2 regions of the Streptomyces sp. NPDC091412 genome follow, and region 1 is predicted to be linked to the other one. Evidence: riboswitches for the same ligand, from Rfam matches in the RefSeq annotation. Region 1 holds a riboswitch; the other holds the start of a gene.
What was found. Region 1 has a riboswitch for S-adenosylmethionine ahead of ACIQMV_RS03345 (aminotransferase class V-fold PLP-dependent enzyme). Riboswitches for the same ligand answer to the same signal wherever they lie in the genome.
Positions count from the first base shown of each region.

Region 2: another riboswitch for S-adenosylmethionine. It lies ahead of thrC (threonine synthase); the one in region 1 lies ahead of ACIQMV_RS03345 (aminotransferase class V-fold PLP-dependent enzyme).

Region 1 covers NZ_JBIVTV010000001.1:736,716-741,523, reverse strand. The annotation lists gene ACIQMV_RS03355 (cytochrome bc complex cytochrome b subunit) at 1-1,119, shown strand, start outside; gene trpD (anthranilate phosphoribosyltransferase) at 1,267-2,331, shown strand; SAM riboswitch class IV at 2,417-2,533, shown strand; gene ACIQMV_RS03345 (aminotransferase class V-fold PLP-dependent enzyme) at 2,698-4,071, shown strand; gene ACIQMV_RS03340 (Lrp/AsnC family transcriptional regulator) at 4,098-4,379, opposite strand; gene ACIQMV_RS03335 (rhomboid family intramembrane serine protease) at 4,376-4,808, opposite strand, start outside.
Region 2 covers NZ_JBIVTV010000010.1:52,449-57,256, reverse strand. The annotation lists gene ACIQMV_RS23645 (cold-shock protein) at 1-103, opposite strand, end outside; gene ACIQMV_RS23640 (MoaD/ThiS family protein) at 534-809, opposite strand; gene thrC (threonine synthase) at 806-2,089, opposite strand; SAM riboswitch class I at 2,108-2,277, opposite strand; gene ACIQMV_RS23630 (glucosyl-3-phosphoglycerate synthase) at 2,408-3,379, shown strand; gene ACIQMV_RS23625 (trehalose-6-phosphate synthase) at 3,463-4,808, shown strand, end outside.

The DNA.
Region 1 (4,808 bases):
CTGCTCTCCGGCACCGGTGTCCGCTTCACCGAGGGTGCGATCCTGTCCATGCCGATCGTCGGCACGTACATCTCGTACTTCCTCTTCGGCGGCGAGTTCCCCGGTCACGACTTCGTGGCGCGGTTCTACTCGATCCACATCCTGCTGCTGCCCGGCATCATGCTGGGCCTGGTGGTGGCCCACCTGATCCTGGTCTTCTACCACAAGCACACGCAGTTCGCGGGTCCCGGCAAGAGCAACAAGAACGTCGTCGGCATGCCGCTGCTGCCGGTGTACATGGCCAAGGCCGGCGGCTTCTTCTTCCTGGTCTTCGGTGTCCTCGCGATGATCGCGGCGCTCGTGGAGATCAACGCGATCTGGGTGATCGGCCCGTACCGTCCGGACCAGGTGTCCACCGGCGCCCAGCCCGACTGGTACATGGGCTTCGCCGAGGGTCTGGTCCGCTTCATGCCGGGCTGGGAGGTCAACTTCTGGGGCCACACGCTCGTCCTGGGCGTGTTCATCCCGCTGGTCCTCTTCGGTCTGGTCCTGGCGGCGCTGGCGCTCTACCCGTTCATCGAGTCCTGGATCACCGGCGACAAGCGCGAGCACCACATCCTGGACCGTCCGCGCAACGCCCCGACGCGTACCGCGTTCGGTGTCGCCTGGATCACGATGTACATGATCACGCTGGTCGGCGGCGGCAACGACCTGTGGGCCACGCACTTCCACCTGTCGATCAACGCGGTCACCTGGTTCGTCCGGATCGGCTTCTTCGTCGGACCGATCATCGCGTTCGTCGCCACCAAGCGGATCTGCCTCGGCCTCCAGCGCCGCGACAAGGAGAAGGTGCTGCACGGTCGCGAGACCGGCATCATCAAGCGCCTGCCGCACGGTGAGTTCATCGAGGTCCACGAGCCGCTCAGCCAGGAGCAGCTCTACACGCTCACGGCGCACGACCAGTACGAGCCGGCCGAGATCGGTCCGGCGGTCGACGAGAACGGCGTCGAGCGCAAGATCAAGGGCTCGCAGAAGCTGCGCGCCAAGCTCAGCAACGCGTACTACGGCGAGGACAACCAGATCCCGAAGCCGACCGTCGAGGAGTACAGGGAGATCACGAGCGGCCACGGCCACCACTGATCACTGACCGCTGAGCGTCGCCACGCCACGGTCGAAGGGCCCCGTCCGATCCCCGGACGGGGCCCTTCGCCATGCCCGGGGCTGGATAGGGTGGACCTGTTCGAAGACTCGCGTCCCGCATACGGGACACCGACCCAGGAGCGGCATATGAACGCTGTGACCCCCGCTGGAGGCAACACCGCGGCGGGCCGCTCCTGGCCCGCCCTGCTGAACGGCCTGCTGGACGGCCGGAACCTCACCGCCGACGAGACCGCCTGGGCGATGGACCTGATCATGCGCGGCGAGGCGACCGACGCGCAGATCGCCGGGTTCGTGGTGGCCCTCCGGGCCAAGGGCGAGACGGTGGAGGAGATCACCGGCCTGGTCCGGACGATGTACGAGCACGCCAATGTGATCGAGGTGCCCGGCGAGACCGTCGACATCGTCGGCACCGGCGGCGACGGCGCCAAGACCGTGAACATCTCCACCATGTCCTCGATCGTCGTGGCCGGCACGGGCGCCGGCGTCGTCAAGCACGGCAACCGGGCCGCGTCCTCCGCCTCCGGAGCCTCCGACGTACTGGAGAAGCTCGGCGTCAATCTGGAGCTGACGCCGCGGCGGGTGGCCGAGGTCGCGCAGGAGGCCGGAATCACCTTCTGCTTCGCGATCAAGTTCCATCCGGCGCTGCGCCACGCGGGCGCCGCCCGCGGCCAGTTGGCCATCCGCACGGTCTTCAACGTGCTGGGCCCGCTGACCAACCCGGCCAGGGTGCGGGCCCAGGCCGTCGGGGTCGCGGACCCGCGCATGGCACCGGTCGTCGCCGGCGTCTTCGCCGAGCGCGGCCACTCCTCCCTGGTCTTCCGGGGCGACGACGGCCTCGACGAGCTCACCACGACCGCCACCTCCCAGGTCTGGATCGTCCGGGACGGCAAGGTGACCCAGGAGCGCTTCGACCCGCGGGACGTCGGCATCGAACTGGTGCCCGTGGAGGCGCTGCGGGGCGGTGACGCCTCCTACAACGCCGAGGTGGCCCGCCGCCTGCTGGACGGAGAGCAGGGGCCCGTACGGGACGCCGTCCTGCTGAACTCCGCGGCGGCGCTGGTGGCCCTGCGGCCGGGTCCGGGCACCCTTGCCGAACAGATCCGGTCCGGGATGGACCGCGCGGCGGAGTCGATCGACTCCGGGTCCGCCAAGCGCACGCTGGAGCGCTGGGTGGCCGTCAGCAACGCCTGAGACCCGAACCTCCCGTCGCAAGGCGCAGTCCACGATCCGGACTGCGCCTTGCGCGTGGAAGATCGTGTGGCAGGATGCTGAAACAGGTCATGAGTGACAGCCATGTGGCCCCGGCCGGCTGTCCGGCAACCCTCCGTCCGTGGCGGGGTGCCCCGGGTGAAGACCAGGCCGTAGGCAGCGAGGCCCACGGCAAGCGCGGACCCCTCGCATCACCAGGGGTCCTGGTCGTACGAGGGAGCCTCCCGTGAGCAAGCGAATGCGTTAGGGCGTAGAGCCCCGCCTCCGCATCACCCATTTCACCCTTCTCCACGCTCGAGCCGTGCCCGCTCGCGTGGTGATTTCGCCTGCTTTCACGGGAGTTCACCCATGTCCGTTTCCGCCGTCCCCACCGTCGCCGCCGCCGGCCAGTCCGTCCGTGCCCCGCTGCCCGTGCTGGGCCGGGACGTCACCGTTCCGCTCGTCACCGGCGGGGAGGTCACCTACGCGGCGCTCGACTACGCCGCCAGCGCGCCCGCCCTCCAGCGCGTCTGGGACGACGTGGCGGCGTACGCGCCGTACTACGGCAGCGTCCACCGCGGCGCCGGCTACCTCTCCCAGCTCTCCACCGACCTGTTCGAGAACGCCCGGAACACGGTCGCGGAGTTCCTGGACTGCCGTGCGGAGGACCAGGTGGTCTTCACCCGGTCCACCACCGACTCCCTCAACCTGCTCGCCCGGGCGCTGCCCGCGGACTGCCAGGTCTTCGTCTTCGAGACCGAGCACCACGCCTCGCTGCTTCCGTGGCGGGACGCGCGGGTGACCTGCCTCGACGCCCCGCGCACCCCGGAGCAGGCCGTGGCGACCCTGGAGCGGGCCCTCGCCGGCCGCGACCCCCACGGCCCCGCCCTGGTGTGCGTCACCGGCGCCTCCAACGTCACCGGCGAGCTGTGGCCCGTGCGGGAGCTGGCCGCCGCCGCCCACGCGCACGGCGCCCGGATCGTCCTGGACGCCGCCCAGCTCGCCCCGCACCACCCGGTGTCCGTCCGCGACCTCGACGTCGACTGGGTCGCCTTCTCCGGCCACAAGCTGTACGCCCCGTTCGGCTCCGGCGTCCTCGCCGGCCGCGCCGACTGGCTGCGCGAGGCCGAGCCGTACCTCGCGGGCGGCGGCGCGAGCCGCACGGTGGCGCGGCGTGCCGACGGGTCCGTGGACGTGCGGTGGCACGAGTCGGCCGCCCGCCACGAGGCCGGGTCGCCGAACGTCATCGGCGCCTACGCCGTCGCCTCGGCCTGCACGGCGCTGACCGAGGCCGGTTTCGACGACCTCGTCGCGCGTGAGCGGTACCTGATCCGCAAGGTGCGGGCGGGCCTCGCCGAGGTGCCCGAGGTCAGGGTGCTCTCCCTGTTCGGCGACGACGCCCCGCGGGTCGGAGTGATCTCCTTCGTCGTGGCGGGCTGGAACAGCTCCCACTTCGCCGCCGCCCTCTCCGCCGAGTACGGCATCGGCGTCCGCGACGGCCTCTTCTGCGCCCACCCCCTGGTCCGCACCCTGCTGGGCGGCGATCCGCAGAGCCAGGGCGAGTGCGGCTCGCCCGAGGCCGCCCCGGGCGAGAAGTCCCTCAACGCCATCCGCGTGAGCTTCGGCGCGGGCACGCCCGACGAGCACGTGGACCGCTTCGTGGCGGCGGTGCGGGAGCTGGTCAGGGACGGCGCGAAGTGGACGTACCGCACGGAGGGCGGCCGCTGCGTGCCCGCGGTGTGATCCGCCCGCTCAGGAGCCGGGGGCGGTCAGGAGTCCAGCCCGATGGCGAACGCCGCCTCCAGGTCGTGCTGCGAGTAGGTGCGGAAGGCCACGTGCGTGTCCGTCCCCTCGACGCCCGGGATCTTGCTGATCCGCCCCGGGATGACCTCCGCCAGGTCCTCGTGCTGCCGCACCCGGACCATGGCGATCAGGTCGTACGTGCCGGTGACGGAGAAGACCTCGCTGACCGAGTCCAGTGAGGCGATCCGCTCGGCGATCTCGGGGATCCGGTCCACGCTGGTCTTGATGAGGACGATCGCGGTGATCACGGCTGGTTCTCTCCCTCGGGGGCCGGAGCAGGGGCGGCCTTCACTCTAGTCTTCCGGCCGAACCCGGCCCACGCGCAGGCGAAGCCCAGGGCGAAGCCCACCACGTGGGCCAGGTAGGCGACCTGCGGTCCCTCGGCGGCGCGCCCGGCGGCCAGCCACTGGAGGGCCGCCCAGAAGGGCAGCACCACCCACGCGGGAAAGCGCAGCGGCAGGAAGAACAGGAACGGGAAGAGACTGGTCACCCGGGCGCTGGGGAACAGGTAGAGAAACGCGCCGAGGACCGCCGAGATCGCGCCCGAGGCCCCCACCAGGCTCTGCCCGGAGGCGGCGTTGGCGACCGCGTAGCCCACCAGGGCCAGGTAGCCGCAGCCGACGTAGAACAGCGTGAACCGGACGCGGCCCATGCGCTCCTCGGTCATCGCCCCGAAG
Region 2 (4,808 bases), on a different contig from region 1:
TCTGGATCGCGCTGTAGTGGACGAAGACGTCCGCACCACCGTCGACCGCGATGAAGCCGTACCCCTTCTCCGCGTTGAACCACTTGACGGTGCCCTGAGCCATGCCTAACTCCCCTATTACTGGCCCTTGCACAGATCCACACTTCGCGGATCCGGGTCAGACCTCACCCCCCGTGGATCGGGGGCGTGCGCCGGAACGCGTCGACCGCGGCTGAATGTATCTGTCCAACTGCCGTCTGCAACAGGTCAATCGGACGAGAAATCTGGACGTACGCGGTCCGGAATATAGGGAGAATTCACGTGAATTCAGGGCAAGTCGGGCCCCATAAACAAGGCAAATGCCGCAGAAGGCCCGCAGACTTTGGCTACTTCTTGCCGGGCCCGCGGCAGGAATCCATGGCCCCGGATTTGGAGTTCGGGGGCGCGTTCCCCAACTCTACCGTGCTCAACCACACAGAATTGCCCCCTCCGCTTCTCTCACGGAGGGGGCCATTCGATGAACTCTGCGTGACCAGGATTACCGAAGGTAATGATCAGCCGCCGGCGACCGCCGGGATGATCGAGACGCCCACGCCGTCCGGGGTGGCCGTCTCGAGGCCCTGCTCGAACCGGACGTCGTCGTCGTTGACGTACACGTTGACGAAGCGGCGCAGCTTGCCCTGGTCGTCCAGGACCCGTGCCGCGATGCCCGTGTGGTTCTTCTCCAGGTCCGAGATGACCTCGGACAGGGTCGCGCCCTCGGCGCTCACCTCGGCCCGGCCGCCGGTGTAGGTGCGCAGGATGGTGGGGATACGAACGGTCACGCTCATGCCAGGCCAGCCTCTCGGAAGGAGTCCAGGGTCGGACGGATCGTCGCGGTCAGGCCGGTGCCGGCCACCGCGTCCAGCGTCTTCAGCCCGTCGCCGGTGTTGAGGACGACGGTGGTCTTCGTCGGATCGAGGACACCGTCCTCGATGAGCTTCTTCGTCACGCCGACCGTCACACCGCCCGCCGTCTCGGCGAAGATGCCCTCGGTCCGCGCCAGCAGCTTGATGGCGTCGACGACCTGCTCGTCGGTCACGTCCTCCACCGCACCGCCGGTGCGGCGCGCGATGTCCAGGACGTACGGGCCGTCGGCCGGGTTGCCGATGGCCAGGGACTTGGCGATCGTGTTCGGCTTCTGCGGCCGCACGACGTCGTGGCCGGCCTTGAAGGCGGTGGACACCGGCGAGCAGCCCTCGGCCTGGGCGCCGAAGATCTTGTACGGCTTGTCCTCGACCAGCCCCAGCTCGATCAGTTCCCGCAGGCCCTTGTCGACCTTGGTGAGCTGGGAGCCCGAGGCGATCGGGACGACGATCTGGTCCGGCAGCCGCCAGCCGAGCTGCTCGCAGATCTCGTACGCCAGCGTCTTGGAGCCCTCGGCGTAGTACGGCCGCAGGTTGACGTTGACGAAGCCCCAGCCCTCGCCGGCCGGATCGCCGATCAGCTCGGAGCAGAAACGGTTCACGTCGTCGTAGTTGCCCTCGATGCCGACGAGTTCGCCGCCGTAGATCGCGGCCATCACGACCTTGCCCTGCTCCAGGTCGTGCGGGATGAACACGCAGGAGCGCAGTCCGGCGCGGGCGGCCGCGGCGCCGACGGCGCCGGCCAGGTTGCCGGTCGAGGAGCAGGAGAGGGTGGTGAAGCCGAAGGCGCGGGCCGCCTCCAGCGCCTGGGCGACCACGCGGTCCTTGAAGGAGTGCGTCGGGTTGCCGGAGTCGTCCTTCACGTACAGCCCGCCGGTCACCCCCAGTTCGCGGGCGAGGCGGTCGGCCCGGACGAGCTTGGTCCAGCCCGGGTTCAGGTTCGGCTTGCCGGCGACGTCCGCGGGGACGGGCAGCAGCGGCGCGTAGCGCCAGATGTTCGCGGGGCCCGCTTCGATCCTCTTGCGCAGCTCCTCGGTGTCGTAGGCCGAGAAGTCGTAGGCGATCTCCAGCGGGCCGAAACACTCCTCGCACGCGAAGACCGGGCCGAGGGGGACGCGGTGACCGCACTCGCGGCAGCTCAGCGCCGCGGCGGGGCCGAGGTCCACAGTGGAGTCGGTGCTGCTTACAACGGTCTGCACAGCCATGTGAGGCGAGGCCCTTTCTCCTCATCTTCCTCACGACGCATCTCGCCGTGAGACGGATTTGGCACCTTCCCTAGCCGGGAGCCTCGCGAAGACGATCGGCTGTGCTCGCACAGCAGTCGATACGAGAACCGGCTGGAGGGTTGCCGGGGCTTCATCGGGCCGTGTCCCTCTGCCCCTCTGGATGAGCTGTATTCGGTTGTGACGCGGAGGTGACCCCCGGCATGGGATGGTCGTCCGCGTTGTTCAGACTGTAACGGAAGGCCAGGACGGCTGAGCCGGTCGTCCGAAGCGCGAGACAACAGTGAGGAGCCGCTGACCGTGCTGGAAGAAGTCGAGCGCTGGCTGGCCACCCGCTCCTGGTCCGTGGCCGACCGGCCGCTCCACCAGATCCTGGCGGCCAAGCAGCGCACCGGCCAGTCGGTCTCCGTGGTGCTGCCCGCGCTGAACGAGGAGGCGACGGTCGGCGACATCGTCGCGGTGATCCGCCGCGACCTCGTGGAGCGGGCGCCGCTCGTCGACGAGATCGTCGTCGTCGACTCGGGCTCCACCGACCGCACCTTCGAGGTGGCCGCCGCCGCCGGCGCCCGGGTGGTGCGCCGCGACGAGATCCTTCCGCGCCTGCCGGCCGTGCCGGGCAAGGGCGAGGTCCTGTGGCGCTCCCTGCTCGTCACCCGCGGGGACATCGTCTGCTTCGTCGACGCCGATCTGCGGGAGTTCTCCTCCGACTTCGTCACCGGCATCGTGGGCCCGCTGCTCACCGAACGCGACGTGGACCTGGTCAAGGCGATGTACGACCGGCCCTTCACCGTGCCCGGCGGACACACCTCCGGACCGGCCGCGGCCGGGCAGGGCGGACGGGTCACCGAGCTGATGGCGCGCCCGCTGCTCAACATGCACTGGCCGCAGCTGGCCGGCTTCGTGCAGCCGCTCGGCGGCGAGTACGCGGCCCGCCGCTCACTCCTCGAACAGCTGCCCTTCCCGGTCGGCTACGGCGTCGAGCTGGGCATGCTGGTCGACGCGCTGCACCTGGTGGGCCTGGACGCGCTCGCCCAGGTCGACGTCGGGGTGCGCAGGCACCGGCACCAGGACGGACAGGCGCTCGGCCGGATGGCCGCCGCGATCTACCGCACCGCCCAGCTGCGCCTGGCCCGGGGCCACCTCGTGCGCCCCTGCCTCACCCAGTTCGTCCGCGGCGAGAACGGCTTCGAGCCGCGGACGTACCACGTGGACACGGAGGAGCGTCCGCCGATGGCCGAGATCACGGAGTACGCGACCCGGCAGGTGGCGTGAAACACCGGTACCGCCCGCCGTCCGCCGGCTACGAAGCGGAACCGTACGTTTGAGCGTTTCGGGGCCGGGCTAGGTTGAGGCGTATGGCTTCTACGCACGGTGCCGAAGTGCTGGTCGCGTCCAACCGCGGCCCGGTTTCGTACGAGGTACGCCCGGACGGCTCGCTCCACCCCCGGCGCGGAGGCGGAGGGCTGGTGTCCGGGCTCTCCGCGATCGGCCCGGAGGCGGGCGCGGTGTGGGTGTGCGCCGCGCTGAGCGACGCCGACCGGGAGGCGGCGGGCCGCTTCGAGGGCGGGCGCCGGCTGCCGTCGGAGGCGACCGGCGGGCAGCAGGTGCGGATGCTCGACATCGACGCGAAGGTCTTCTCCGACGCCTACAACGGCATCGCCAACTCGGTGCTGTGGTTCGTCCACCACATGCTGTACCAGACCCCGCTGGAGCCGGTCTTCGACGCGGAGTTCCGGCGTCGCTGGAAATCCTACGAGGCCTACAACCTGGCCTTCGCCGAGGCGCTGGCGGAGGAGGCCACCGAGGGGGCGGCCGTGGTGGTGCAGGACTACCACCTGACACTCGTGCCGGGGATGCTGCGCGACTTCCGGCCCGATGTGCGCATCGGGCACTTCTCGCACACGCCGTGGGCGCCGGCGGACTACTTCCGGATCCTCCCCGACGACATCGCCGAGCAGGTGCTGCGCGGGATGCTGGGCGCGGACCGGCTGGGCTTCCTCACCCAGCGGTGGGCGGACGCGTTCGCCGGGTGCTGCGACGCGCTCGTCGGCGGGCTCGGGGGCACCCGGATCGGGGTGCACGGGCTGGGCGCGGACGCGGAGTTCCTGCGGGAGCGGTCGCACCGGGCCGACGTCGAGGAGCGGATGGCGGCGCTGCGCGAGGAGATCGGCGCCGGCCCGGACGGGGGCCCGCGCCGGACGATCGTGCGGGTGGACCGGACCGAGCTGTCCAAGAACATCGTGCGGGGGCTGCACGCGTACCGGCAGCTGCTGGAGGACCGCCCGGAGTGGCGCGAGCGGGTGGTGCACGTGGCCTTCGCCTACCCCTCGCGGCAGGACCTCGCGGTGTACCGGGAGTACACGGAGCAGGTGCGACGGGTGGCCGAGGAGATCAACGCGCGCTACGGGACGCCCGGCTGGACCCCGGTCCTGCTGCACGTGGAGGACGACTTCGCGCGGTCGCTCGCGGCGTACCGGATCGCCGACGTGGCACTGGTCAACCCCATCCGGGACGGGATGAACCTGGTCGCCAAGGAGGTGCCGGTCGTCTCCGACTCGGGGTGTGCGCTGGTGCTGTCGCGGGAGGCGGGGGCGTACGCGGAGCTGGGGGAGGACGCGGTCGCCGTCAACCCGTACGACGTGGTCGGGACGGCCGGGGCGCTGCACCGGGCGCTGAGCATGCCGGAGCACGAGCGGGCGGA